One region of the Parazoarcus sp. PS-13 R2A genome, then DNA from elsewhere that is predicted to be linked to it. Evidence: predicted binding sites of a transcription regulator. Region 1 holds the regulator's gene; each other region holds the start of a gene.

What was found. The regulator HrcA, encoded in region 1, represses chaperone genes, less so after heat shock. The targets are predictions, from matches to a motif close to TNTTAGCACTCNNNGNCNNNGAGTGCTAANA.
Region 2: a site for HrcA is predicted at 7,083-7,113, ahead of rpoH (RNA polymerase sigma factor RpoH). Genes of this name have one in related genera too.
Region 3: a site for HrcA is predicted at 3,262-3,292, ahead of groES (co-chaperone GroES). Genes of this name have one in related genera too.

Annotation. Positions count from the first base shown of each region.
Region 1 is NZ_JBYEXN010000021.1:7,370-17,408, reverse strand. It holds gene carA (glutamine-hydrolyzing carbamoyl-phosphate synthase small subunit) at 1-666, opposite strand, end outside; gene AC22G6_RS17260 (response regulator) at 899-3,367, opposite strand; gene dapB (4-hydroxy-tetrahydrodipicolinate reductase) at 3,377-4,183, opposite strand; gene AC22G6_RS17250 (outer membrane protein assembly factor BamE) at 4,232-4,645, opposite strand; gene fur (ferric iron uptake transcriptional regulator) at 4,764-5,195, shown strand; gene recN (DNA repair protein RecN) at 5,258-6,913, opposite strand; gene AC22G6_RS17235 (NAD kinase) at 6,973-7,857, opposite strand; gene hrcA (heat-inducible transcriptional repressor HrcA) at 7,969-8,997, shown strand; gene hemH (ferrochelatase) at 9,057-10,039, shown strand, end outside.
Region 2 is NZ_JBYEXN010000011.1:40,190-50,228, reverse strand. It holds gene AC22G6_RS11835 (alpha/beta hydrolase) at 1-251, opposite strand, end outside; gene AC22G6_RS11830 (hypothetical protein) at 258-1,385, opposite strand; gene AC22G6_RS11825 (GMC family oxidoreductase) at 1,472-3,127, opposite strand; gene AC22G6_RS11820 (gluconate 2-dehydrogenase subunit 3 family protein) at 3,108-3,647, opposite strand; gene AC22G6_RS11815 (autotransporter family protein) at 3,816-5,480, opposite strand; gene AC22G6_RS11810 (tetratricopeptide repeat protein) at 5,981-7,036, shown strand; gene rpoH (RNA polymerase sigma factor RpoH) at 7,139-7,993, shown strand; gene AC22G6_RS11800 (SCO family protein) at 8,052-8,633, opposite strand; gene cyoE (heme o synthase) at 8,644-9,543, opposite strand; gene AC22G6_RS11790 (COX15/CtaA family protein) at 9,574-10,039, opposite strand, start outside.
Region 3 is NZ_JBYEXN010000006.1:133,049-143,087, forward strand. It holds gene AC22G6_RS08095 (D-amino acid dehydrogenase) at 1-272, opposite strand, end outside; gene AC22G6_RS08100 (class 1 fructose-bisphosphatase) at 445-1,446, shown strand; gene AC22G6_RS08105 (autotransporter assembly complex protein TamA) at 1,532-3,193, shown strand; gene groES (co-chaperone GroES) at 3,375-3,665, shown strand; gene groL (chaperonin GroEL) at 3,719-5,371, shown strand; gene AC22G6_RS08120 (response regulator transcription factor) at 5,697-6,383, shown strand; gene AC22G6_RS08125 (sensor histidine kinase N-terminal domain-containing protein) at 6,358-7,842, shown strand; gene AC22G6_RS08130 (DUF485 domain-containing protein) at 8,016-8,324, shown strand; gene AC22G6_RS08135 (cation acetate symporter) at 8,321-10,039, shown strand.

The DNA.
Region 1 (10,039 bases):
GGGCACCACCGTCAGGCGGCAGCCGCGCGAGGCGAGCATGCGCAGAATGTTGCGCTTGACGCCGAAATCGTAGGCCACGACATGGAAGCGCGCGTCGGCCTGCGACACGTAGCCGCTGCCCAGCGCCCACTCGCCTTCGGTCCACTCGATCGTTTCCGCGGCACTGACGACCTTTGCCAGATCCATGCCGGCAAGGCCGGGAAATCCGTTCGCCTGAGCGATGGCCGCTTCCGGGTTCAGGGTCTCGCCGGGGGCGGCGGTGACGATGCACCCCGCCTGCGCACCCTTCTCGCGAAGCACGCGCGTCAGCTTGCGGGTATCGAGCCCGGCAATCGCAACCACGTTGCTATCGGCAAGATAGGCGTCGAGACGCTGACTCATGCGGAAGTTGGAGGGAAGAATGGGAAGATCACGGATCACAAGGCCGGCAGCATGCACTCGACCAGACTCGACGTCCTCGAGGTTGACACCGGTATTGCCAATGTGAGGGTAGGTCAGCGTCACGATCTGGCGGCAGTAACTCGGATCAGTCAGAATTTCCTGATAACCCGACATCGAGGTATTGAACACCACCTCGCCGACCGTACTGCCAACCGCACCGATACCCTTGCCGTAGAAAACCGTTCCGTCGGCAAGCGCAAGAAGGGCGGGCGGGAAAGCAGTCACGAAAAACTCCTGGATTCAGCCGAAAAGACCGGAGCGAGCCCGATTCGGGCCACTCCATATGCGAAAAAACGGGACGAGCCTATTGGCCAATCCCGCCATCAAATCGGCGGAATTCTAACGTTTTTCGAGCGTTGAAGCAACGCACTCCGGCCATCGGCCCGTCTGTCACCTCTCCCGAACAGCGCCAGCAAGGCGATCGTCATGCAAAAAAATGTCAGGCCACTTCGCGCCGTTAGCGCTGAAGCGACGGTCGCAACGCAGTAGCAAGCGCATTCATCTCGCGCAGCAAGGTCTCGAGCAGCGCCCCCGAAGCGGCGGGGTCGGCATTGCGTGCAGCCGATTCGACCGCCTTCGATGCCTCGGTTGCACGCTGCGCACCGAACAGGCCAACCGAGCCCTTGATCGAATGCGCCAGTTCGCCGAGGCGCACGAGATCGCCCCTGGCGCCGGCGCCGCGCAACTCCGACAGGGTGCTGCCAAGATCGCGAAAGAACACGACGAGAAGCTGCTGCACGATTTCTTCGTCGCCGTCGAACAGGGCGCGCGCCTCGCCGAGGTCTGCAACACCACTTCCATCGCCGCCCTCGGCCTCGAGCAGACTCTTGTCACCGTCGACGCCGGCATCGGACACCGGCTCGCACATCCGTCCGATTGCAGCAACAAGGTCGGCCGGCCTGATCGGCTTGCTCACGTAATCGTCCATGCCCGCTTCGAGACAGCGCTCGCGGTCGCCGGCCATGGCATGCGCCGTCATCGCGACAATGGGAATGGGGCGCCAGTCGCCCTGAATCGCCCAGCTTCGCCGCGCCTCGCGCGCACGGATGGCCTGAGTTGCCTCCAGTCCACCCATCACCGGCATCTGCAGATCCATCAGGATCAGGTCGAACCGTCCGCCATCGAAGGCTTCAACAGCCTCTTCGCCATTGTTTGCGACCGTCACCCGGTGCCCGATCTTCTCCAGCATGCGGGTCGCCACCGTCTGGTTCACCGGATTGTCCTCGACCAGCAGGATCTCCAGCTTGCGCTGCGGCGCGTCCATCTCGCACAGGATCTCGGTTAGCGACTTCTCGGGATCGAAGGCACCGATCACCTCGTCGCCGGCCTGATCCCCACAATGCGCCACCTGCAGCGCCTCGATAAGATCATCACGGGAAAAAGGCTTCGATATGCGGGATTTGAGCCCAAGCTGATGGCAGCGGGCAAGGTCGTTGCGCTGGGAATGACTGGACAGCATCATCACGATCCGGTCCAGCCACGGCGCCGCCTCGTGGTAGCGACGGGCGAGATCAAACCCACCCGGATCGGGCATGGCCGCATCCATCAGGACGAATGCAAACGGATCGTTGCGCTCGTGCGCAGCGGCGAGCGCCTCGAGTGCGGCCTCACCCGACTGGACACAACGCGACGCCAGGCCACAGGCCTTGAGCATGGCGCAGATCGACCGTCCGAACCCCTCATTGACTGCGGCCACAAGGATACGACCGCCACGCAAGGGGCCCAGCACTGGCGGCTTCGCATCGGCCACCACATCGAGGCGCACATTGAACGAGAAACAGCTGCCGACGCCGGGTTCGCTGCTGACCTGAATCGACCCGTCCATGAGGTCCACCAGATGGCGGCAGATCGCCAGCCCGAGGCCGGTCCCCCCGTACTTGCGCGTCGTTGAGCTGTCGGCCTGTGAAAACGCACCGAACACGGTTTCCTGCTTGTCGGGCGCAATCCCGATGCCGGTGTCGCGCACGGAGAACGCAAGACTGGCCTTGCTGCCTTCCCTCACCCCCAGCGCGACGCGAACCTCCACCTCGCCCTGGTCGGTAAACTTGATGGCATTGCCGATCAGGTTGGTCAGCACCTGTCGCAAACGCACCGGGTCGCCCCGCAGCACGGCAGGCACGTCCGGATCGATCACCGAGTACAACTCGACCCCTTTCTGGTGCGAGCGCAACGCCAGAACGCGGATCGTCTCGGAAATCACCGCCGCGATCGAGAAGTCGATGCTCTCGAGCGTCATCCGACCGGCTTCGATGCGGGAGAAATCGAGGATGTCGTTGATGATCGTCAGCAGCGCCTCCGCCGACGACTTGACCGTGAGCAGGTATTCGCGTTGCTCAGGAGCCAGCGCCGAATCGAGCAGCAGCTCTGTCATGCCGAGAATGCCGTTCATCGGCGTACGAATCTCGTGACTCATGTTGGCGAGAAAATCGCCTTTCGCACGACTGGCCGCCTCGGCCTGCTCCTTGGCCTGCAGCAACTCCATTTCCCGCGTGCGCTCGCGCGTCACATCGGTGTAGATCCCGATCACCCGCTGCCAGCGCCCATCCGGCATGCGGTCGCGCACCTGCCCGCGCGCACTGAGCCAGCGCGACTGTCCGTCCGCCGCCCGAATCCTGAACTGAACCTCGAACAGGGTAAGTTCCCCGCGCAGATGAGCGAGCAGACACTCGTTCATCCGCTCCCGGTCTTCTTCGTGGACGAGTGGCAGCCAGTTGTCGAAAGGCGCCTCCTCGGTGCCCTCCTCGTACCCAAGCCAGCTGCGCCAGCGAGAATCGACGACAAGGCACTTGGTCGACGTATCCCAATCCCACAGCCCGGTGTGCGCACCGAGCCTGACCAGTTCCAGGCGATCATTGGCCCGGTCGAGCTCCGCGCGCAGCTGCTCGACAGTGACAGCCTCGCCAGACATCGCCGGGCCCTCGCTCATGGAGCCGGCTCAGCGCAGGCCGAGCACATCCTGCATGTCAAACAGACCATTGCTGCGGCCCGCGAGGAAGCGCGCGGCGCGCATCGAGCCGAGCGCATACGGCATGCGACTGCCCGACTTGTGCGTGATCTCGATACGCTCTCCGATACCGGCAAACAGCACGGTATGGTCGCCAACGACGTCGCCACCGCGAATCGTGGAAAAACCGATGGTTTCGGCCTTGCGCTCACCGGTCACGCCTTCGCGACCGTAAATGGCGCAGTCCTCGAGATCACGGTCAAGCGCTTTCGCCACGACCTCGCCCATGCGCAAGGCGGTACCCGAGGGCGCATCGACCTTGAAGCGGTGGTGAGCCTCGATGACCTCGACGTCATAGCCCTCGTTGAGGATCTTCGCCGCAACCTCGAGCAGGCGGAAGACGGCGTTCACCCCCACCGCCATGTTGGGCGCAAAAACAACCGGCACCGACTGTGCCGCGGCAGCGATTGCAGCCTTGCCGGCAGCATCGAAACCGGTCGTGCCGATCACCATTGCCGTGCCGAGCCGGCGTGCGATCTCGAGATGCTCGAGCGTGCCCTCGGGCCGGGTGAAATCAATCACACAGTCTGCGGCGGCAATGGCAGCCGATGCATCGTCACCGATTGCAACACCACTGACGATGCCGAGCATCTCCCCTGCGTCCCTTCCGATAAAAGGCGTGCCGGGGCGATCGAATGCCGCTGCCAGCACGATGTCCTCGTCCTTGTGGGCAGCCTCGATCAACATGCGGCCCATGCGGCCGGACGCGCCGGCAATCGCAACGCGGATAGGCGTCATCTTCAAAATCCTGTCAGTCATCTGGCCCGTCAACGGGCGCTCAAAAAATCAGTCCTTGGGTGCCGCAGGCACTTCGACGACCCGGGTGCGGGTAGCCTGCTGCGAATCCACCGCTGCCGTGGCGTCACCACCGGTCACATCACCGTCGATGTGATCAAGGCGGTCATCGACGAAGAATACGGAGATCACCCGCTGCTCGACCTCGCCCACGCCCGGACGGAAGCGATACACGTAGTCCCAGCGGTCGGTGCGAAAGACATCGGTAACGAGCGGAGACCCGAGTACGAAACGCACCTGATCGCGTGACATGCCGCGCTTGAGCTGCGCGACCATTGACTGGTCGACGTAGTTGCCCTGGCGGATATCGATGCGATAAGGCGTGATGCGGTCGGTGATGGAATCAAACGAGCAGCCCGCAAGCAGGCTGGCGGCGGCAAGCGCCGAAATAAGCGATAAACGCATGGACAGGGTCACTTTAACGCGCACGGAACTGCGCATGGTTCTCAGTAAAGGTCAAAAAATATAACATAGCGACGCAACACAACGTTGTCTTGCTCCTCAGCCACACCGACAGGCGACCATGTCCGAGAACTCGCAGAACCTAAAAAACATCGGTCTCAAGGCCACCTACCCGCGCCTCAAGATCCTCGACCTGTTCCAGACCACGGAACAGCGTCATCTCACCGCGGAAGACGTCTATCGACTGCTGATGAACGAAGGCATGGATATCGGGCTGGCAACAGTCTATCGCGTACTGACGCAGTTCGAGCAGGCTGGCCTGCTCGAACGGCACTACTTCGAATCCGGCAAAGCCGTCTTCGAGCTCAACAAGGGCGGACACCACGACCATCTCGTCTGCCTGCAGTGCGGGAAGGTCGAAGAATTCTTCGACCCGGAAATCGAGCGTCGCCAGAACATCGTTGCCGAAGAGCGCGGCTTCGCGGTGAAGGAACATGCGCTCTATCTTTACGCCGACTGTCTGCGCAAGGACTGCCCGAACCGCAACGACTGACCGGCCCAGCCTCTGCCACGAATCGACCGCACGTCTTGCTCTAATCGCAGCCGGGCGTGCCGTCAGACCTGTCCCAGCATCTCGGCTGCATGCCTTCGCGTCGTATCGGTGATGCTCACGCCGCCAAGCATGCGGGCAATCTCCTCGACCCGCTGCCCGGCGTCGAGCGCCGTCACCGCACTCAATGTCTCACCGCCCCGCTCTGCCTTGGCGATCTGCCACTGCCAGTCGGCGCAAGCGGCAACCTGCGGCAGATGCGTGACGCACAGCACCTGCCGGTCGCGTCCGAGACGATGGAGCAGCTTGCCCACGATCTCGGCCACTCGCCCGCCGATCCCGACATCGACTTCGTCGAAAATCAGGGTCGGTGTCGCCGAGTCACGACTGGTCATGACCTGAATCGCCAGCCCGATGCGCGAGAGCTCGCCCCCGGAAGCAACCTTGGCCAGCCCGCGCAGGCTCTGTCCCTGATTCGCAGCAACCAGGAATTCGACATCCTCGGCGCCGTGAAGGGTGGGCTCGCATGGCGCCAGCGACACTTCAAACCGCCCTCCTTCCATCGCCAGGGACTGCATCGCCTCGGTGATTTCTGCCGAGAGCTTGACTGCCGCAGGCGCACGCGCGGCCGACAGGCGGCTCGCAGCCTCATCGTAGGCAGCACGCGCCGCCGTTTCGGCGGCTTCGAGACGGGCAGGATCCGCGCTTGCCTCGAGCTCGGTGAGGCGCTGACACCAGTTCGCCTCCAGTTCGGGGAGCGCTTCGGGCGCGACGCGGTACTTGCGTGCGACATCCATCACCGCGGTGATCCTGCGTTCGATCTCGCCCAGACGCTGAGGGTCGAGATCGAGCCGGTCACGGTATCGGCGCAGCGCATGCAGCGCCTCGTCCGCCTGAATCGCAGCAGAGGCGAGCAAGTCGCGCACTTCATTCAGCGAGGCGTCGATGGCACTCATCTCGTCGAGCCTGGCATCGAGCCGCCCGAGCACGACGGACACCGCGTAATCGCCCTCGCCCAGCGCTTCAAGGGTTTCATCCGCACCTTCCATCAGCCCTGCCGCGTGGGCGAGCCGGCCATGTTCGGCGTTGAGTTCGACCCATTCTTCGGCGTTGAAGGCAAGGTCCTTCAGCTCCTTGAGCTGCCAGGTGAGAAGTTCGCGCTCGCGGGCGGAGGCGGCGGAATCGAGCTCTGCATTGCGTCGCAGTTCGCTGATGCGCTGCCATTCGCGCCAGCAGGTGGCGACAGCGGCGCCAAGTGGCGCGGCACCGGCATGCGTGTCCAGCAGTTGCCGCTGGGCGTCTGCGCGCAACAGGGCATGATGGGCATGCTGCCCGTGAATGTCGGCGAGCGAGTCCCCGGCGACCCGCAGCTGTGCCAGCGTCACCGGAACGCCGTTGATCCAGGCTTTGCCACGTCCATTCGCGTCGACCACCCGGCGCAGAATCACGGTGTCGTCGTCCGGTGGCAGCTCCTGCTCGTCAAGCCAGTCCGCAAGCCCCCCTCCCGGCGGCAGGCCAAACTCGGCGACGATGTCCGCCTTGGCCTGGCCCACGCGCACCACGCCGCTGTCGGCGCGACTGCCGAGCGCAAGCCCGAGCGCATCGAGCAGGATGGATTTGCCGGCACCGGTCTCGCCGGTCAGGGCACCAAAGCCCGCGCCGAACTCGAGTTCGAGACGATCGACAATGACGAAATCACGAATAGTCAGACGGCGCAGCATGGTCTCGCGTTCAGGTTGGTCGAACTGTCCCGCGCAGGACAGCTCATCATTCGGACGGGTCAGTTGTGCCGCGGCGCCGCACTCCAGTGCAGCTTCTCTCGCAGCATCGCAAAATAGCTGTAGCTCTTCGGATGCAGCAGGCGCACGGCAAGTGGCGATCGGGTCAGGCGCACGCGGTCGCCCGCACGCGCATCGAAGCGCGCCTGGCCATCGAAATGCACCCGCGCATCATGCGGTGGCAGCAACTCGATTTCAATGCAGCACGAATCCGGCAGGGTCACCGGACGCGCGGTCAAGGCGTGCGGACACAGGGGCACAAGCGCGATGCCGCCCACGCTCGGATGCAGGATGGGGCCGTTGGCCGACAGCGCATAGGCCGTCGAACCGGTGGGTGTCGATATGATCATGCCGTCGGAGCGCTGGGTATAGACAAACTCGCCGTCGATCGACAGATCGAATTCGATCATGCGCCCGAGGTCGCCCTTGTTCACAACGACGTCGTTGAGCGCCAGCGTATGAAACACACGCTGACCCGCGCGCAGCACCTCGGCATCGAGCATGAAGCGGGATTCCTCGCGGAAGCTGCCATCGAGGATTTCGCCCAGCCTCAGCAAGGCATCCTTGCGCGCGATATCGGTCAGAAAGCCCAGCCGCCCGAGGTTGACGCCGACAAGCGGCACCGCACGCTCGGCGAGCCGGCGAGCCGTCGTGAGCATGGTGCCGTCGCCGCCAACGACCACGGCAAGATCACACTTCGCCGCAATCTCTTCATAGGCCGCGACCGGAAAACCTTCCGCCTGACCGATGGAACTCGCCGTACCCTGCTCGATCCACACTTCAAGACCCCGTTCGCGAAGATAGCGAGCGATCAGCAGCACCGACTCCGCCACATCCGGGCTCTGGTACTTTCCGATCAGGGCAACATTGGTAAAGCGCATAGTCATGGCTGCGGATTAAACCACATTCGGATTCCGTCATGCGCGACCTTGCGGTCGATTGCCGCTTGGCAGCAAGGCACGCAGTTCCATAGAATCGGGCTATATTGCAGGCCAACCATGAAACCGCTCGACACCCGCTCCCAGATCCTGCTGAAAACGCTGATCGAACGCTACATCGCCGAGGGCCAGCCCGTCGGCTCGCGCGCGCTTTCACGCTATTCCGGACTTGAACTCTCACCCGCGACGGTGCGCAACGTGATGAGCGACCTCGAGGAAATGGGGTTCATCTCCAGCCCGCATACCTCGGCAGGAAGAGTCCCCACCTCGCTCGGCTACCGCTTCTTCGTTGACGCGCTGCTCACGGTGCAGCCTATGGAAAGCAATCGGGTTCAGGCCCTGAAGGGACAGTTCCAGCCCGATCAGCCCGGGCGCCTGATCAGCTCTGCATCGCACATGCTGTCCAACCTGACCCAGTTCGCTGGCGTCGTCGTGACACCGCGCAAGGATGCGGTGCGCATCCGTCAGATCGAGTTCATCAAACTGTCGGAAAACCGCATCCTGCTGATCATCGTCACCACCGCGGGCGACGTGCAGAACCGCATCCTCATCACCCGCCGCAGCTACAACTCATCAGAGCTCGGCGCTGCGGCGAGCTACCTGAACGAGCATTTTGCCGGCCTCGCGTTTGAAGACATTCGCAAGCGCATCCGCGAAGAGCTCCAGCAGTTGCGCAGCGACATGAGCGAGCTGATGACGGCCACCGTCGAAGCCGGCTCCGAAGCCGCAGAGGAATCCGCGCTCAATTACGTCATCTCAGGCGAAACCAATCTTCTCGACGTCGAAGACCTTTCGTCCAACATGTCGCGTCTGCGCGAACTGTTCAAACTTTTCGAGCAGCGCACCGGTCTCATGCAACTGCTGGATCTGTCCAATCGCGCGCAGGGCGTGCAGATCTTCATCGGAGACGAATCCGGCCTGGCCCAGCTCGACGGCTGCAGCGTGATCACGGCCCCCTACGAAGTCGACGGCCAACTGGTGGGCTCGGTCGGCGTGATCGGCCCGACACGCATGGCCTACGACAGGGTGATTCCGATCGTGGACATCACCGCCCGCCTGCTGTCGAACGCGCTCTCGTCCAATTCCTGACTCTTCGTTGCGGATTTTTGCAGCGAAAGCCTGCTGCCTCACCTGACTGAAGGAAGAACATGGCCCGCTACTGGCCCGAGCCCGACTACAAACACGGCACCCCCGCACGCACAGGCGTGCTGCTGGTCAATCTCGGCACGCCCGAAGCGCCGACCGCGCAAGCCCTGCGTCCCTACCTGAAGCAGTTCCTGTCCGACCCCCGCGTGGTGGAGATCCCGCGTGCGCTGTGGTGGATCATCCTCAACGGCATCATCCTCAACACGCGCCCGGCCAAGTCCGCGGCCAAATATGCAAGCGTGTGGATGGACGCCGGATCGCCGCTCAAGGTCCATACCGAACGCCAGGCCAAGCTGCTCGACGGCTACCTGAACGCGGCCACGGGAGGCGACGTCGAGGTGGCGTGGGCAATGCGCTACGGCGCCCCGTCAATTCCGGATGCGCTGCAGGATCTGCGTGCGCGCAATTGCACCCGCATTCTCGTTGTACCGCTGTATCCGCAGTTTGCCGCCAGCACCACCGCCAGTGTGATGGACGAGGTCGCCCGCTGCATGCTGCACTGGCGCAACCTGCCCGAGATCCGCTATGTGCGCAGCTTCCAGGACGATCCGGGCTACATCGCCGCCATCGCCCAGAGCGTGCGCGAAAACTGGGTCAAGCACGGTGAGCCCGATCGGCTGCTGATGAGTTTTCACGGCGTTCCCCGGCGCACGCTCGATCTCGGCGACCCGTATCACTGCGAATGCCACAAGACCGCTCGCCTTGTGGCCGAATCTCTCGACTTCCCGGCCGAGCGGATTCTGGTCACCTTCCAGTCGCGATTCGGCAAGGCCGAGTGGCTCAAGCCCTATACGCAGCCGACGCTCGAGAAGCTCGCGCGCGAGGGGGTCAAGCGGGTGGACGTCATCTGCCCCGGCTTCGTTTCCGACTGTCTGGAAACGCTCGAGGAAATCGCCATCGAGTGCAAGGAGGCCTTTCTCACGCACGGCGGCAGCACCTTCCACTACATCCCCTGCCTCAATGAGCGCCACGACTGGATTACAGC
Region 2 (10,039 bases), on a different contig from region 1:
GAAGGACGGTGCCGGGTAACCCAGGCAAAACCGTCTCCCTCGATGTAGACACTCAGGACATCTCCCTTCCCCGGTTTCACGAAGCCTGTCAGCAGAAACGTGCCGGTCTCGAAGGTCCCGCGGGTCAAATGGCTGCCTGCGGCAATCTCCTCCGCCCGCCGAAGTCGTTCTTCCGGATCAAGCGCACCCGCCGCACACGCCGCCAGCATTAACGCGCTGACGACGATCCAGCAGGCTCGAAGGCCACCCATCCCCACTCAGGCATTCCCCGGTGCGAGATGCGCAAAAAGGCCTTTGCGGACACTCGGGTCACGAACCCGCCAGATGCAGCTGTCCACAAAGTAATGGTGAATGCTGACTGCACTCGCCACCGCAAGCGCAAACGTATATGCGCCCGACAGGTCGGAAAAATACTCCGGCAGATGGAAGACGAACAGCCCGATCAGGACGAGCACTATGTAATAACGCCCACTCCAGAACAGGAGACGCGTGCGGTTTGACGCCCCTGCGAACAAGCCCGCCCGGTTCAACTCCATCCTCAACGGAAACACCAGGTACTGGAGGGAGTGTGAGAATTGCACTATCAGATACGCCGCCGGTTCGAAGAACAGCAGCAGGTACCACATGTAGATTGCCAGCCAGGAAGCCAGAATCCTGCGGTCAGGTGCCCGCCCAGTGCGTGCGCCAATCCTGAACCAGATCACCACACCGACCAGGAAGGCGCAGCAACAGACAAGATTCATGAACCGAAGTGCGGCTGGAATCATTGAATGCAGCGCGCCCAGCCAATGAGCAGGAAGATCCTGAGCCCCCCACACAACATGCCACACCAGCAAGGTACGCAAGCCCACCCGAAGTAGCCGACGCTCTCCTGGGGACAGCTCCAGGCCGGTCAGCTTCGAGAAACACGCCACCATGCCCCACGCCTGGCCGGTGTAATGCCACGCCAGGTAGAAGGCCGCACCGAGCCAGAGTACATAGACCAAGTCTTGATGCACGGCGATTCCGCCGTTCGGACCGGGCGTTCCCAGGAAGACCGCTGCTGCAACGATCAGGATCAGCGCAAGCGGTACATATATCGTTGCGAGCGGGTACTTCTTGAGGTTCGTGCGCGGCCGGTACAGCAGACTGTACGCACCAATGAAATGAGGCCAGTTGATCAAGACCTGAAAAATGATTGCGCTGCCCATCAGTCCGCCAACGCTCGCCGCGGGCAAGGACGACGATATGCTCCCTGCCCACCACAGGTAAACCAGCATGACGCTGACGACCACAATGGAAACACCGCCAGTCACCCAGAAATCAAAAGCCGGCGAAATGATGTAACCATTCCGGAACGAGGCTGCAGTGCGTTTTTCGGCCTTGCGCCTGGGGATTTTCTTCATACGTTCTTCCAACGCCCGGACACCCCAGGCTCAAGATTCGATTTTCCAGTTCCGAGGGATCCGGCAACCCCATTCTGCCCCGTCGTTCAGGTGGCCGGAGCCATGGCGCCCATCGCACGCAGCGCCAGCGCCTGGATCGTCAATCCGGGAGACTCTCCGCCTCCCGTGCTCGGAAACACGCTGGCGTCGACGATGTAGAGATTGTTCCAGCGATGGCTGCGGCACCATGCATCGACAACCGAGTTGCGCGGATCAGTTCCCATGCGGCAAGTACCGAATACATGCGTCGAACTGAAAATATCGTAGGAGCTGAACTCCTCGAATATCGGCCCGGCTCCGGACGCCTTGAGAATCTCCCTGCAGGTCTTGGCCATGAAGGCGATACGCTTGATCGCCATGTCGTCGACATGACTGTGAATGCGTGCCACGGCCACGCCGGTTGAATCCTTCACCGACGGGTCGAGTGCGACATATGACTCTGGGTGAGGGAGACTCTCGCAGATACCGGACAAGGAAAGCACTCTCCCAAATGACGCCCTCATGGCCTGCTTGTGCGCACGCCCCCAACCCTTCACGACTCTTTTCGCATAGTTTATCGGCCCCAGGAGGTCCGACTCGGCAACCGAGGGCGAGAAGCGACATCCGCCAACGACACCCGGAATCGAATCCGGAGCATTGTAAGTCCAGCAGATGCTATCCACTGGCAAACCGCGATGGCTGCCAAGGTTCTCCGGACACAGCGCATTGCTGGTCCAGAGCAGTGTCTCCATGAAATTTCGTCCGACCTGTCCGGACTCGTTGGCGAGCCCCTTGGGCGAGCGCATGTCTTTTGAGGCAAGCAACAGCCGCGGGGTTTCGATGGCACCGGCGGCGAGCACGAGTTTCGGCGTTTCAATGAACCCGGCGCCATTGCGATCAAGGTAATGAACTCCCACGACCTTCCCTTCCGCACCGGTCTCGATCCGCACGACCGTGGTATCCGTGCGGATATCGCACAAGCCGCTGGCCTCGGCCGCCCTCAGGTACGTCACGTCGATCGTACCTTTGTCCGTTCTCGGGCAACCCTTGAGGCAGCAACCACAATAATTGCAGGCAGGGCGATTTTCGCGTGCCTCCGGGAGCACGGCGAGCGAGTTCGCCACCAACTGCATACCCCTGGCCGCAAAACCTTTCTGCATGAAGCGGGTACTGTAGGCAAATGGGTGTGCTTCGTAGGGGAGCGGGGCCGAGCGAGGCCGATGGGGATCTGCCGCTGGGCCAGCAACCCCGACAAACCGCTCGGCCTCCAGGTAGTGCGGTTCAAGGTCCTGATAGGACAGAGGCCAGTCGGCGCCGACCCCGAAGCGACTGTGCAAGCGCATGGACTGCTGATTCAGGCGGTGCGCCTCACCGGTAAAGTGCAGTGAGCTCCCCCCCACGGCCCTCACGTGGTGATAGCCGAAGGAAGCGCGCCTGTCACCCGGATTGAGCAGACCGGATACATGGTTCCATGACCGGAGCTGAGACCACTGCCCGGACAAGGCCTGCATTTCACCGTAGGTATACCGGCCCTGGCTGCCCGCCTTGACCGGGAAGCCCTCCTCCCAGTCCCGTGTGCTCGCCTTGTAATCCTTGAAAGGGTCATAACGCGGCCCAGCCTCAAGGATCAGCACCCTCAAGCCCTTGCGGGTCAGTGCCCATGCCGCTGCACCGCCGCCCGCACCCGAGCCGACGATCACAGCGTCATACGCCCGCTTGGCCATTCGTCCTCCTTGCCGGCGCGAGCGTGTAATCGGGATATCCCCTGGGCTGAGGCGGCGATTCAAACCCCATTCCAACCCAACTTGCCGGCTCTGCGTAATAGAAGCTCATCAGATCTGCCAGCACTCGGTCGAAAAACATCTTCGGAATGCCGTTCCTGGGGCTTGCCTCAGCCTGCGCCACGATACGATCGCGCTGCTCCGGCCGCAAGGCTTCAAACGCCAGTCCGTATTGCGCGGACGCCTGGGCATCGAGCCACTGTGCGCCGAGCTCCAGCAACTGTGGATAGTTCACAATCCTGGCCGCATGCGCGACAAGGCGCCGATCGAGCTTCAACTGTGAGGCTGAAGGCGTCAAGTCCGGTGGAATCAGGGTATCAACAAAGGCAGCAAGCAGTTTTCCCCGCCTTTGAGCCGCCCCCCCGGCAGCACGCAAAGGCACCATGCGCGTCAGCGCCCCGAAAAATACCGCAGCCCGCGCCCCATGCCTGAGGAACCGGCGCCTGCTGTTGTGCTCATTCATCACATTCAACTCGTACCAAGGACCGTGATGGGCTCCCGGATTCAGGGCCAACGCCCACCCGCCCGACGCCCCGTCGGACTATAACGTAAGCCTTAGCAGCCGACAGCGCGATCCGAGATCGCAAAAAAAGGGGGCGCCCTGAGGCGCCCCCTTTTACGCAAACCAAGCTCAGAAGCGCCAGCGACCAAACACCTGACCATTAAGACTTTGATATTTCTCGCCTGCTTCCGCACCGAGCTCAAGCGCCAACTCGAAACGATCACTCATTTCCCAGTTCACGCGACCGGACAATGCATAGACGTCGCGGATGGCCTTCTGGCCCGTCGTCTCGAACTGGCCACCACCGCCAACAAATGCGCTGTTGGCCGTCGCGCCGTCGTTCTCGAACTCGTGGCGCCACAGCAGCTTGACTGCCGGACTCAGCACACTGCTGTCCGCGAGCTTCATGCTGGAGCTCAGCTCGACCCCCAGCAGCGAACGCAAACGACTCACATCATCGCTTTTCACTGCCAGCGAAAGGACGCCTGCGCCAGATTCGGTATAGCCACCCTGCTCTACGCGAAAGGTTTCGAAACCGAGCAGCGGCGTGAGTCGAAGCTTGTCGCTCAGTGCAAAGGGCATGCCCGCGATCACACGCATACCGTACAGCTGGCCGTCGAAATCGCCCTTGGCAACGCCGGTCAGGTGCGTATTCCGCTTGGTCGAGTAATCCTGATAGGCATACGCGACCATACCATCGATATACCAGCGTTCAAACGAACGTCCAAAATAACCCGTCAGCTGATAGGACGAAATGTCCGCGGCATCACCACTGCGGAAATCGTTCATGTCGACATCGGTCTTGGCGTACGAGAACGCGCCACCCAGCAGCCAGCCGTTGCTCACCTGCGTATCGAACCCGGCCATCATGCCGTAAACATCGCTCTCCGAACCGGCAAAGCCACTCTTGGCACCCACCTTGGACTTGCTGCCGAACGCCTTCAGCCAGAAGCTGCGATTGAGTGCTTCGTCACCGGAGGACATGCCTTCCTGATGATCGCCCGCATGGGCATTGTGCGCCGTCCTGAAACCGGACTGAACGCCGACACCGGTGCGTAGCGCATCAAGCCGCACCTGAACCGTGTCGAGCGCGGACGACGAAGTGCTCAATGCTGCCCCGCCCAGCACCACACTGCTTTCTGGAGAGATCAGCTTCATCGCCAGACGCTGGCTATCGGGCGTCATCGACGAGATCGCCGCAATGACGGCCCCCATCTGCCCTGTCGATGTTCCATTGAGGGCATCAAGCACCCGTGCGACATCCTTCTCGCCCTGCTCGGCCACCGGCACGAAACCGCCGCTCCCGCCCAGTTGCGATGCACTCACTACCTGCGTCTGGTTGATGGGACCTGCGCCCGTGCCGTTGTAGGTGTCCCCTGCCGTGCCACCTGCCGTATAGATGCGATAACCTTCGAACGTAAACTGACCGGCGGTGGCGATAACTGTCCACGTCGCCTGTCCGGTCGGCGAAATGCCCGCAGCAGCCAGGCTGGTACTGTTGATCTCGAAATAGGAACCGTCCTGCGATCCCCCGGCGGCAACCATGCCGTCGTACGTGAAGGTCTGAGTCCATGACCCGATGGTAAGCTGGATTGCATCACCGGCAGACCACGCGGTCGCGGTCGCGCCTCCACTGAAATTGACACTGACGTCGCCATTACACGAGCCACCGCAGTTACTCTCATACGTGAGCTGCGTAATCTGGATACCCTGCCCGCTGTTCAGCGCGACGGGGGTGTTTGAACTTGCCTGTGTAAACAGGTGACCTGCACTCGCGGTCAAGGGCAGCAGCATGGCCGCAACGAAGAGCAGCGCTCCGCCCCACCACGCTCTAAGAATCTGAAAATATCGGATCACATTGAACCTCGGTTATTGTTTGTTACAAAACCCCTGAGTTTTCATTGTCTTTAGACATAAAGCACGCGTCAAGACAATTCAGGCACTTATCCGATATCTGCCGCGCTTAATCTCCAAAACGCTACAAACCGTCAAATATATAGAAGCACTTATATTTCAGAATTCTTATTTACGAGCGCAGTTTGTGCCGAATCGATCCAGGAATCACAGATCAACCCAGATCTATCAAATGCCGCTTCACGGTTTATTTCGCGCCGTATGCGAGTACTGCAAAGTCGGTCGATATCAGGCATTCTTTCGCACCTGACTGAATCAGCCCGAATATTCAGCGCCCCCAGGCGATTGCCAGGACCTGAAACGCCAGCGAGTTATCGCGCCAGCCTGATCCACTCAAACCTGAATCAGCAGCATTTCCACCATTGAATTCGAGTGTCACCATGAAAAAGTTCAGCCATTTCCTGCTTTGCCTTCTGCTTGCGAGCGGAATGAGCACCTCGGCGGTCGCCGACTTCAAGGCTGGGTCGGACGCCGCAAGCAAGGGCGACTTCGCAACAGCACAGAAGGAGTGGCAAACCGCAGCGACCGCCGGAAATGCCGACGCTCAGTTCAATCTGGGCGCATTGCTTCTTTCAGGACGGGCAGGCAAGGCCGATATCAGGAATGGCGTGAAATGGCTAGAAAAAGCGAGCGCCAATGGGCACACGGAGGCCTCATACGCGTTGGGCATGATTTATTTCAACGGCTCGGGCAATGAGTTGAAGATGGATCACCAGCGCGCGTTCAAGGCTTTTGAGCTTGCAGCGGCAAAGGGGCACCCCCCCTCACAGTTCAGCGCCGGCATGCTGCTTCTCAATGGCCAGGGAATGAAACACGATCCGTCGGCTGCGGTCGCATGGCTGACCAAGGCAGCGGATCAGGGTTACGTCATGGCCCAATACAATCTGGGCTTGTTTCATGCAGGCCAGCAGGACGCCAAGGGCAAAGCCTTCAAGTGGTTCCTCAAGGCCGCCGAACAGGGGCTCCCGCAGGCTCAGCACACTGTTGCACGCATGTACATGGAAGGTCAGGGTACCCCGCGCGATCTCGCTCAGGCCAAGTCGTGGTTTCTTCGCGCAGCAGACAAGGGAAGCGTCGAGTCTCAGTACGGCGCAGGATTTCTGCTGTATGCCGGGATGGGCGAACAGAGGAACCCTGCCGAGGCGCTCAAGTGGTTTGAACGCGCTGCGAAGAACTGGGACAGAAACGCGCAGTTCCGGCTGGGGCAGATGTACCTGGAAGGCGATGGCGTTGCGAAGAACCTGACTGAAGCCTACAAATGGCTGGACCTGGCCGCCTCTGGCGGACATGAAGACGCCCACTACCTCCGGGCCGCAGCCGGCCTCCAGATGCCGGACGCTGACACTGAACGCGCTCACCGACTGGCTCAGGAATGGTTCGATGCCAATCACAAGACCCCGCACAAGCATCAGGACCTGAAGCCCCACGGCCACTGACGCCCCCAGCACTCCATGAAGGGACTCCTGGGGGAACTCTTCCGCCCGTTAGCACTCAGACGCATCGAGTGCTAACATGCAGCTTGAGGAGGACCTGAATCAATGTCACAAGCTTTGTCGTTTCCCGTACCGTCAGCCACAGGCAGCATCGACCAGTACATCCAGTCGGTGAATCGCCTTCCGATGCTCACCGAGCAGGAAGAGGTGAGCCTGGCGACCCGGTTGCGCGACGAGGGTGATGTCGAAGCAGCCCGTGAGCTCGTCATGTCACACCTGCGCGTGGTTGTTTCCATCGCTCGCGGCTATCTGGGCTATGGCCTGCCGCATGCCGACCTCATCCAGGAAGGCAACATCGGTCTGATGAAGGCCGTCAAGCGCTTCGACCCTGCACGCGGCGTGCGTCTGGTGTCGTTCGCGATTCACTGGATCAAGGCCGAGATTCACGAGTACATCGTGAAGAACTGGCGTCTGGTCAAGATCGCCACCACCAAGGCGCAGCGCAAGCTGTTCTTCAACCTGCGCAGCCTGAAGAAGGACACCAGCACGCTGAACCCGGGCGAGGTGCAGACGATCGCCACCCACCTTGGCGTCAAGCCCGAAGAAGTGGTGGAAATGGAAACCCGTCTTGGCGGACGTGAAGTACCGCTCGATGGCAGCAACGACGACGATGACGAGCGTTTCGCGCCGATTGCCTATCTGCCCGACCCGCACGCCGAGCCGTCCGAAGCCCTTGAACAGGCCGAAAGTGCCCGTCTCCAGGACGAAGGCCTGCGCGATGCACTGGATTCGCTCGATGATCGCAGCCGCGCCATCGTCCAGCGTCGCTGGCTGACCGAAGGCGACAGCGCGACCCTGCACGAACTCGCGGCAGAATACGGCGTGTCTGCCGAACGAATCCGCCAGATCGAAGCCAAGGCCATGCAGAAGATGCGCGGACTGCTCGCCGAAACGGTCTGAGCAAGGTCTCTCGGCAACACCCCCGACAAACGGCAGCGGCAACGCTGCCGTTTGCGTTTCAGCGTCCGGCGAGCAGCTTGCGGATGTCTTCGCTGATGTTGTCTGCAGTCTCGCCGTGCTTCACATACAGCCGCAACTTGCCTGACGGGTCGAAGACATAGGTCCCGGCCGAATGGTCGACCGTGTAGTTGCCGCCCTCGGTATCGCCACTCTTGCGATAGAACACGCGAAAATCCTTCGCCACCGCCGCCGTGGCATCGAGATCACCCACCAGCCCCAGGAAGCGCGTGTCGAACACCGGCACATACTGCGCCAGCAGCTCTGCCGTGTCGCGTTCGGGGTCGACGGTGACAAACAGCACCTGCACCTTGTCCGCCTCCGGGCCAAGCTTGCGCATCACCTCGCTCATGGTCGACAGATTGGTCGGGCACACGTCCGGACACTGCGTGTAGCCAAAGAAGATCGTCACCACCTTGCCGCTGAAATCGGCCAGCGTTCGAGGCGTGCCGTTGTGGTCGTCGAGCGCAAGTGTCTTGCCGTAATCGGCACCGGTAATGTCGGTAGCGTGAAACGAAGGCGGGGGCTCGGCGCATGCGCCGACCAGCAGCACGGTGGCTGCCACAATCAGGGAACGAAGCATCAGGAAGGGGTCAGAAGCGAAGATAGTGGTCCGCAAGCAACGCGGCGAAGAGCAATGATAGATACAGGATGGAGAAGCGGAAAGTCCTGCGTGCCAATGCGTCACTGTAATCGCGATACAGGTGCCATGCGTAATGGATGAAACGGGCGCCGAGCGCAACGGCCGAGGCCAGATAGATCAGCCCGCTCATCTGCGTGGCAAAAGGCAGCAAGGTGACGCCGAACAGGATCAGCGTGTACAGCAGCACCGACAGCCGGGTGTACTCCGACCCGTGGGTGACCGGCAGCATCGGCAGGCCGGCACGCGCATAGTCGGCCGTGCGATAGAGCGCCAGCGCCCAGAAATGCGGCGGCGTCCACGCGAAGATGATCAGAAAGAGCAGGAGCGCGTCGCCACTCACGTCGCCGGTGACAGCGGCCCAGCCAAGTACCGGCGGCATCGCACCCGAGGCCCCGCCGATCACGATGTTCTGCGGGGTTCTGGGCTTCAGAAACACGGTGTAGACCACGGCGTAGCCGACAAACGTGGCGAGAGTGAGCCACATGGTGAGCGGATTCACCGCCTGATGCAGCACGAACAGCCCGCTGCCTCCGAGCACCGCCGCAAAGCCGGCGACCTCGCGCGGTGCCAGCTCGCCACGCGGCAGTGGGCGCGCCCGCGTGCGTGCCATTCGCGCATCGATCCCCTGCTCGATCAGACAGTTCATCGCGGCCGCGGCGCCCGCAACACATGCAATCCCGATGGTTGCGGCGAACACCGTTGCGGCGGATGGCAAACCGTCCGGAACGGCGAGAAACATGCCGATCACGGCACAGAAGACGATCAGCGCATTGACGCGTGGCTTGGTCAGCACGTAGAAGGCACGAAGCCGGCCACTGCCGAGTGCATGCCCCAGGATGAGGGTTTTCATGAACGCACTCCTTTATTTGGTTTCACCGTCTCAGGCCCTGCGCTGCGAACGCGGCGAAAACGGCAGCAGACGCCCGAGCGCAGCCGGCGCCGGCCGCGCGATCCCGCGGACCTGCAGACGGAAGTTGATCCACACCATCAAACCCACCAGCACTGCCGCGCCGGCGTTATGCATCGCCGCCAGCGGCAGGGGCAGTGAAAGCGCGACGTTGGCGACACCGAGACAGATCTGCATCAGCACGGCAGCAATCAGCGCCACGCCTGCACCCGCAGTAGGCACCCGCCGCGCCAGCGCCCAGCCCAGCATCAGCAACACCCCGCCGGCAACCAGCGCCCCCAGGCGGTGCGACCAGTGAATGGCGGTCAGTGCGGACAGTGAGAGCAGCTCGCCATCGGCCGTCATCCCCAGTTCACGTACTACGTGAAAGGCGTTCGCATAGTCGGCCACGGGCCACAGGCTGCCGTGGCAGGTCGGAAAATCGGTGCATGCCAGCGCG
Region 3 (10,039 bases), on a different contig from region 1:
GACAGTGCCCAACGCCACTGGTCAAGGCTTGCCTGAGGGCTGAAGCGCAGCGGAGCGTCATCCCGGCCGAGCCAGCGCAGCGCCAGGAAAGGTGCCGCAGGGTTGGCCCAAGGCTCGGGATGACTGACCGAGATCTGACCGCCATTGGCAAAGCTCGTTTCCTGTCCGGCCTGCGGCTGGCGGTCTATCACGCTGACCTCGAACCCCGCCTGCTTCAGGTACCAGGCCGTGGTGACGCCGGTGATGCCGGCGCCGAGAACCATCACATGCATAACTTGGCTTATGTGCTCCAGAAAGACTGCCCGGTACGTGTCCGGGGCAGGGCAGCGAACCGCCAAGCCGTAAATGATAACCGCCAGTGTGCATCTCGTGGTGCGCAGACGTCGCGGAAACGGGATAATCGGGTCTGACATCTTCAATCATCCGTCTCCGGGAGTTTTGCACATGCGTCGCGTCACCCTTACCCAATTCCTGATCGAGCAGCAGCGCGCCGGACGCGTATCGGCCGATCTGCGGCTCTTGCTCGAGGTCGTGGCTCGCGCCTGCAAGGCAATCGGTGTCAACGTGTCCAAAGGGGCGCTCGCCGGCGTGCTGGGTGAGGCCGGCACGGACAACGTGCAGGGCGAGGCGCAGAAGAAGCTCGACGTGATTGCCAACGAGATCCTGCTTCAGGCCAACGAATGGGGTGGCCACCTTGCGGCGATGGCGTCCGAAGAGGTCGAAACCGTGCATCAGATCCCGTTCGATTTCCCCAAGGGCGGCTATCTGCTGATGTTCGACCCGCTCGACGGTTCGTCAAACATCGACATCAACGTCACGGTGGGCACGATCTTTTCGGTGCTGCGCAACCCCGAGGGCGAGGGCGATCCGACCGAGGAAAGCTTCATGCAGCCGGGCAGCGAGCAGGTGGCCGCCGGCTATGCGATCTACGGCCCCTCCACCCAACTGGTGCTGACGGTGGGCAAGGGCGTTCACGCCTTCACGCTCGATCGCGAGATGGGCAGCTTCGTCTACACCACCCCTTACATGACGGTGCCCGAGGAAACCCGCGAATACGCCATCAATGCGTCCAACGCCCGCCACTGGGAGGCGCCGGTTCAGCGTTATATCGCCGAGCTGCAGGACGGCAAGGCCGGCCCTCGTGGTGTTGATTTCAACATGCGCTGGGTGGCATCGATGGTGGCTGACGTGCACCGTGTGCTGACCCGAGGCGGCATCTTCATGTATCCGCTCGACGAAAAATGCCGTGCCCAGGGCGGCAAGCTGCGGCTCATGTACGAAGCCAATCCGATGGCCATGCTGATTGAACAGGCCGGTGGCGCAGCGACTACCGGGCGCGAGCGCATCCTCGACATCAAGCCCAGCAAGCTGCACCAGCGTGTGCCTGTCGTGCTCGGCTCGAAGAGCGAGGTCGAACGCGTGACTGCATATCATCTTGAAGCTTGATTCACTTTTTCGTGCGCTGAGCCTCCTGGCCCTGGGATGTTTCCTCTTGTGGGGGAGCGGTGCCAGGGCACAGGATCGCGTCAGCGTGGCGCTCGAGGCGCCGGAGGCCGTCAGCACACTGCTGCGGCAACACGTGCGCGTACTCAAGTCGGCCGAGCTGACGGTGCCCGAGGTCGGGCCCGATCAGACCGCGCTGGTGCGTCGTGCGCGGCGGGAAGTCGTCGACCTGCTCTCCACGGAAGGCTACTTCAATCCCGAAGTCAGGCTCGATCGGCGTAGCGGTGATAAATGGACGCTGGTCGTGGAGCCTGGCGTGCGTGCCGCCATTACCGCCGTCGATATCGGCTTCGAAGGCGAACTGGCGAGCGCGAGTGATACCGAGGCAGCAGCCTTGCGTGACAGCCTGCGCGAAAATTGGGCCTTGCCGGTGGGCAAGCCCTTTCGTCAGGCCGAATGGGATGGTGCCAAGCAGCAGTTGCTCGATGCGGTGAGTCGCCGCCGTTACGCTGCTGCGCGCACGTTGAGTACCCGCGCTGAAGTCAATGAAGCCGGCACCGAAGTGGGGTTGTCGGTCGTGATCGACAGTGGCCCGACCTTCAGGCTCGGCGAGCTCGCAGTCACTGGCCTGAGCCGCCTGCCGGCCGACCTTGTTACGCGCTACAGCACGGTCGAGGCAGGCGACATCTACGATCATGACGCGCTGCTTGCCTTGCAGGAGGCATTGCAGGGCGCGCCCCAGTTTGCCTCGGTGGTGGTCGATATTGAGCGTGACCCGGCACTGGCCGCTGCCGTGCCCGTGCGTGTGCAGGTCGCTGAAGCCCAGTCGCGGCGCCTGAGTCTTGGTGCCGGTGTATCGAGCAATACCGGCTATCGGGTCGAGGCTGCGTATCGCGACGTCAATATTCTTTCGCGCGGATGGGAGCTGTCATCGGGCGTCCGTCTTGAGCAACTGCGCCAGTCCGTGTTTGCCGATCTGTTCTTTCCGCCTGCGTCCGACGGCCATCGCGACAGCATCGGCGCGTTGATCGACAACAGCGATCTTGAAGGGCTGAAGACGGAAAGTCAGGCGATCGGTATCGGCCGGACCACCGTTAGGGGGGATATCGAAACCCAGATCGCCCTGCGGCTGCAGCATGAGTCTCTGCATCCCGATGGTGCTGATTCGTCCAGCCTGACAACGCTGACGGCAAACTGGACCTGGGTGCAGCGGGCGGTGGATAACGTTCTCGATCCGCGGCACGGGCACGTCCTTGAGGTGCAGATTGGCGGCGGTTCGAGTATCGCGCTTGCGGAGCAGGACTTCGTGCGCCTCTATGGCCGCTATCAGCACTATTTTCCGATCGGCGAGGCCGACATGGTGACCCTGCGCGGAGAGCTGGGTGCCACGCTGGCGCCTTCCCGCGACGGTATTCCGCAGGATTTCCTGTTCCGCGCCGGCGGCTCGCAATCGGTGCGGGGCTATGGCTATCAGAGCCTGGGCGTGACCGAAGGCGATGCAACCGTGGGTGGTCGCTATCTGGGAACGCTCAGTGGCGAGTACGTGCATTGGTTTCGTCGCGACTGGGGCGTGGCGGCATTCGTCGATGCCGGCGATGCCGCGGACTCTCGCAGTGAGTTCCGACTGCGCACCGGCTACGGTCTGGGTGCGCGCTGGCGCAGTCCGGCAGGTCCGCTGGCGATCGATCTCGCATGGGGCCACGACGACGCCCGGCTGCGCCTGCACTTTGGCGTAGCGGTCGCGTTCTGAACTGTTCGCTGCGGCGCAGCAAATTTTCTTCCGTCTCCGCTCTTGAAATAGCGAAACCCCGCCCCTATTATTAGCACTCGTTGGCAGTGAGTGCTAACAGTCCGGCGCAAGCCGTGACCACTGCGAATTTTCCGGCGGGATGGTCCCGCCACAGTTTAAACAGTACTAAGGAGTGAACTCGATGAAGATTCGTCCCCTGCACGATCGCGTGATCGTCAAGCGTCTGGAAGCCGAACGCAAGACCGCCAGCGGTATCGTGATCCCCGATTCCGCCGGTGAAAAGCCCGATCAGGGCGAAGTGCTGGCTGTCGGCAACGGCAAGATCCTGGACGACGGCAACGTGCGTCCGATGGCCGTCAAGGTGGGCGACAAGGTGCTGTTCGGCAAGTACGCCGGCCAGTCCGTGAAGGTCGAAGGCGACGAGCTGCTCGTCATGCGCGAAGAAGACATCATGGGCGTGGTTGAAGGCTGAGCCTCCCGCAATCCCACGATTCTCGATTCGAAATAATTCAGGAGTTCTAAAGAATGGCTGCTAAAGAAGTCAAGTTCGGTGATTCCGCGCGCGAGCGCATGGTTGCTGGTATCAACACCCTGGCCAACGCGGTCAAGGTCACCCTCGGCCCCAAGGGTCGCAACGTCGTGCTCGAGCGCTCCTTCGGCGCCCCGACCGTGACCAAGGACGGTGTTTCGGTCGCCAAGGAAATCGAACTGAAGGACAAGTTCGAAAACATGGGCGCACAGATGGTCAAGGAAGTTGCTTCCAAGACCTCCGACATCGCCGGTGACGGCACCACCACGGCAACCGTGCTGGCTCAGTCGATCGTTCGTGAAGGCATGAAGTTCGTTGCTGCCGGCATGAACCCGATGGACCTCAAGCGCGGTATCGACAAGGCGGTCATCGCCACCATCGACGAGCTGAAGAAGCTGTCGAAGCCCTGCTCGACCAACAAGGAAATCGCCCAGGTCGGTTCGATCTCCGCCAACTCCGACGCGGACATCGGCGAGATCATCGCCCGCGCCATGGACAAGGTTGGCAAGGAAGGCGTGATCACCGTTGAAGACGGCAAGAGCCTCGCCAACGAACTCGACGTCGTCGAAGGCATGCAGTTCGACCGCGGCTACCTGTCGCCCTACTTCATCAACAACCCGGACAAGCAGGTTGCCATCCTCGACAACCCGTTCGTTCTGCTGTTCGACAAGAAGATCTCCAACATCCGTGACCTGCTGCCGGTACTCGAGCAAGTTGCCAAGGCTGGCCGTCCGCTGCTGATCATCGCTGAAGATGTCGATGGCGAAGCGCTGGCGACCCTGGTGGTGAACAACATCCGTGGCATCCTCAAGACCTGCGCCGTCAAGGCACCGGGCTTTGGCGACCGTCGCAAGGCCATGCTGGAGGACATCGCTGTCCTGACCGGCGGCCAGGTGATCGCAGAAGAAGTGGGTCTGACCCTCGAAAAGTGCACGCTGGAAGAGCTGGGCCAGGCCAAGCGGATCGAAGTCGGCAAGGAAAACACCATCGTCATCGACGGTGCCGGCGACGGTGAGCGCATCGAAGCACGGGTCAAGCAGATCCGTGTTCAGATCGAAGAAGCAACCTCCGACTACGATCGTGAGAAGCTGCAAGAGCGCGTGGCCAAGCTGGCCGGCGGTGTTGCGCTGATCAAGGTTGGCGCTGCGACCGAAGTCGAAATGAAGGAAAAGAAGGCGCGCGTCGAAGACGCACTGCACGCCACCCGTGCTGCTGTTGAAGAAGGTATCGTTCCCGGCGGCGGCGTTGCCCTGCTGCGTGCTCGCGCCAACCTCACCGGCCTCAAGGGTGACAACCATGACCAGGACGCAGGCATCAAGATCGTGCTGCGCGCCATGGAGCAGCCGCTGCGCGAAATCGTCGCCAACGCGGGTGACGAGCCCTCGGTGGTGGTGAACCGCGTGACCGAAGGTGAAGGCAACTTCGGCTACAACGCTGCGACCGGCGAGTACGGCGACATGGTCGAGATGGGCGTGCTGGATCCCACCAAGGTGACCCGCACCGCGCTGCAGAACGCAGCTTCGGTTGCTGGCCTGATGCTCACCACCGACTGCATGGTTGCTGAACTGGCCGACGACAAGGCTGGTGGCGGCATGCCCGACATGGGCGGCATGGGTGGTATGGGCGGTATGGGCGGCATGGGCATGTAATTGCCCGCTGACCTTACGGTCCGGCTCAAGAGCCCCGCTTCGGCGGGGCTTTTTTTTGCCTGTCGAGTCCTGCCCCCAGCTCGTAATGGCACGGGGCAAGGGCGCGCGCAATCGCGCATGGAGCAAAGCGCTACGCGCAATGACTCAGGCGTGGGATAATCGCGGAGAAAGGAAAAGACGGCAGGGAGCATCGGCGCCATGAGCGCGACGCTCCCCGGAACGCGTGCGCTGCTGAACGCGTGCGTTCCCGAAGACCGAGTAAAAGGAGAACAGCGGGGCTGAATTTAATGGGTTCCGCTTACATTCAACTTACATCCGGAATCCTATGCGCATTCTTCTAGCGGAAGATGACCCAGTCATCGCCGATGGAATCGGCAGGGCACTCAAGCGTGGCGGGTATGCAATCGACCATGTCGCCAATGGTGCAGACGCGGATGCAGCGCTCGCTTCGCAGCCCTACGACCTGCTGATTCTCGACCTTGGACTCCCGAAGCTGCCAGGAATCGAGGTGCTCAAACGATTGCGGGGGCGCAAGTCTGCAATACCGGTCCTGATCCTCACCGCGCAGGACGGTGTCGAGGATCGTGTGCGCGGCCTGGATGCGGGCGCGGACGACTACATGACCAAGCCCTTCGCCTTGCCCGAACTCGAAGCCCGTGTGCGTGCCCATACCCGGCGCGGTACCGGCCAGCCGCGCTGCATCGAGGTGGGCAACCTGACGTACGATCAGGCCGACCATGTGGTCAAGATCAATGGCCAGATGGTCGAACTCTCCGCGCGTGAGGTCGGATTGCTGGAGGTCTTCATCCTGCGGGTCGGGCGGCTGGTGAGCAAGGACCAGCTGGTGGACCACCTGTGCGGCTGGGGTGAGGAAGTGTCGAGCAACGCAATCGAGGTCTATGTGCATCGACTCCGAAAGAAGCTCGAGGATAGTGGCGTCCGTATCGTGACCGTTCGCGGTCTGGGCTATTGCCTGGAAAATCCGGATGCTGTCCCGGCTGCGAAAGGCTGACCGGAAGCCGAGCGGGCAGCGCGCTTCCGGACAGCCCAACTCACTGTTCGGCGAAATCTTCGACTGGTTGCTCGCGCCCTTGCTGTTCCTGTGGCCGATTTCCATCATCGTCACCCACAACGTTGCGGACAACATCGCCAATCAGCCCTACGACCGTGCGCTGGCCGACAGTGCGCGCGCGTTAGCGCGGCTGGTCAAGGTGGAGGACGGCAAGGTGGTGGTGCATTTTCCGGCGCCACCGCGAGCCCTGTTCAGGGCCGATCAGGACGACACCGTCTATTACCAGGTCGCCGACCAGGGGGGCGAGACCATCACCGGTGACCGCGAGATCCCCTGGGTGGCGCCGCCTGCGTCGGTGCTGGGTGAGGAGGTGCGTTACCGCGACGAGGTCATCCATGGCGAGGAGGTGAGGGTCGCGTATCAGTTCCTGCGTGCCTGGCCGGAGCCTGCCAGTCCGCTGGTGCTGGTGCAGGTTGCCGAAACCCGCAACAAGCGCTCTGACCTCGCCTCGCGGGTGGTGACCGGGGTGCTGCTGCCGCAGTTCGCGATCATTCCGCTGGCCGTGGTGCTGGTGTGGGTGGGGCTGACGCGCGGGATTGCGCCGCTCAACCGCCTGCAAAGCCTGATCCGGCGACGGCGTCCGACCGACCTGTCGCCGATCGTGCCCGCCAGCGTCCCGGAGGAGGTGCGGCCGCTGATCATCGCCTTCAACGACATGATGGCGCGTCTTGAAGAGAACCTGCAGGCGCAACAACGCTTCATTGCCGATGCCGCGCACCAGATGCGCACGCCACTGACCGGTTTGCGCATGCAGACCGAGCTGGCACTGCTTGAGAGCGATCCCGAGCAACTGCGCAATTCGCTGACGCAGATTGCCGATAGCACCGAGCGCGCCGGGCACCTGATCAACCAGCTGCTTTCGCTTGCCCGCGCCGAGGCCAGCTTCGAGAAGCTCTACGCGGTCGAGCCGGTCGATGTCGAAGCGATGGTGCGTGAGGTGGGGCAGGATCTCTTCCCGCGCGCGCTTGCCAAGGGCATCGATCTGGGGGTGGAGAGCAGCGGGCAGGGCATGCTGGTCGAGGGCAACCCGGTGCTGTTGCGCGAGATGGTCAAGAACCTGATGGACAACGCCATCAAGTACACCCCGCGCGGTGGCAGCGTGACTGCACGCACCCGTCACGCCGGCGCGCCGATTTTCGAAGTCGAGGACACCGGCGAGGGTATCCCCGAGGCGGATCGCGAGCGCGTATTCGAGCGCTTCTATCGGGTGCTGGGCAGCGGCGCGGACGGTTCGGGGCTGGGGTTGCCCATCGTGCGCGAGATTGCCGAGCTGCATCGCGCCACGGTCAGCCTGAGCCCCAATCCGGCGGGGCAGGGGACCGTCGCGCAGGTCGTCTTTCCGCGCAACCAGCTGCAGCTGCCGCCGCCCGTGCATGGCGACTACTATCCGTTGGGCTGAGCGTGCGATGCCGATTGTCAATGTCGCGTTCAGTCAGGATTAAGAAATTAGTAAGCTATTGATATAAAAGAATAAAAAACAGTTTTCGTAAGCTCGTCGTAAGTCTGTCTCACTACCTTGTGGCTGGCCGGGCACATGTCCGGTGCGATCAACGCCCGCGTGGAGGGGGAGACATGGAAAACGATTCGGTGGCAAGGATTATTGCCAACCCGAAATATCAGCGCCTGGTGAGTACGCGCTCGAAATTTGGCTGGTTGCTGACGGCGATCATGATGGTCGTCTACTACGGCTACATCGCGATCATCGCTTTCGACAAGGAGCTGTTCGCGGCCCGTCTGGGCGAGGGTGTAATGACTGTTGGCATCCCGGTGGGTTTCGGGGTGATCGTCTTCACCATCATCATCACGGGCATCTACGTGCGCCGTGCGAACTCCGAGTTCGACAAGCTGACCGAAGAAGTCGTCAGGGAGGCAGGCAAATGAACGCCCGCCATCTCAATATTCTGGGCGGCCTTGCGCTTGCCCTGCTGTCCGTGGCCGCGCTGGCGGCCGGTGGCGACCTCGGGCAGGCCGAAAAACAGGCCACCAACTGGACTGCAATCAGCATGTTCGGTGGCTTTGTGGTGCTGACCCTGTTCATCACCAAGTGGGCAGCGGCCAAGACCAAGTCCGCTGCAGACTTCTACACCGCAGGTGGCGGCATCACCGGCTTTCAGAATGGTCTGGCGATTGCCGGTGACTACATGTCGGCCGCGTCCTTCCTCGGTATCTCGGCCGCGGTGATGGCGAGCGGCTACGACGGTCTGATCTACTCGATCGGCTTTCTTGTGGGCTGGCCGGTGATCACCTTTCTGATGGCAGAGCGGCTGCGCAACCTGGGCAAGTTCACCTTCGCCGACGTTGCCGCCTACCGCTTCAAGCAAACCCCGATCCGGGCCTTTGCCGCATCCGGTACGCTGGTGGTGGTGTCCTTCTACCTGATCGCGCAGATGGTCGGCGCGGGCCAGTTGATCAAGCTGTTGTTCGGCCTCGAGTACTGGATGGCGGTGGTCATCGTTGGCGCGCTGATGATGGTCTATGTGTTGTTCGGCGGCATGACGGCGACCACCTGGGTGCAGATCATCAAGGCCTGCCTGCTGCTGGCCGGCGCGTCCTTCATGGCCTTCATGGTGATGGCGCAGTACGGCTTCTCGCCGGAAGCGCTGTTTGCCGCATCGGTTCAGGTCAAGGCAACGACTGCCGTGGCAGCAGGCAAGACGATCGAGGAGGCGGGGATTCTCGGGCAGGCGATCATGGGGCCTGGGTCTTTCATCAAGGACCCGATTTCGGCGATCTCCTTCGGCATGGCGCTGATGTTCGGCACCGCTGGTCTGCCGCACATCCTGATGCGCTTCTTCACCGTTCCCGATGCAAAGGAAGCGCGCAAGTCGGTGTTCTGGGCCACCACCTGGATCGGCTATTTCTACGTGCTGACCTTCATCATCGGTTTCGGCGCGATCGTGCTGGTGTCGACCAATCCGGGCTTCCTTGACGCGAAGGGCGGCCTGATCGGCGGCAACAACATGGCGGCGATCCACCTTGCCAACGCGGTGGGTGGCAACGTGTTCCTCGGCTTCATCTCCGCAGTGGCTTTCGCCACCATTCTGGCGGTGGTTGCCGGTTTGACGCTGTCCGGTGCTTCGGCCGTCTCGCACGACCTTTACGCCACGGTGTTCAAGAAGGGTAACGCCGACTCGGCTTCCGAGCTGCGCGTGTCGCGCATGACCACGCTTGCGCTGGGTGCGGTCGCCGTGGTGCTGGGGATTGCCTTTGAGAAGCAGAACATCGCTTTCATGGTGTCACTGGCCTTCGCGATCGCGGCATCGGCCAACTTCCCGGTGCTGTTCATGTCGGTGCTGTGGAAGGATTGCACAACGCGTGGTGCGGCGATCGGCGGCTTCCTCGGGTTGACGACCGCGGTGGTGCTCACGGTGGTTTCGCCGTCAGTGTGGGAAGCCACGCTGGGCAACCCCAAGGGCTCGGCGTTCTTCCCCTACACCTCGCCGGCGCTGTTCTCGATGGCGGCAGGCTTCATCGGGATCTGGCTGTTCTCGGTGCTGGACAACAGCGAGCGTGCGAAGCTCGACCGTGCGGGCTATCTGGCGCAGAAAGTTCGCTCCGAGACCGGCATCGGTGCGTCGGGGGCTTCCGGTCACTGA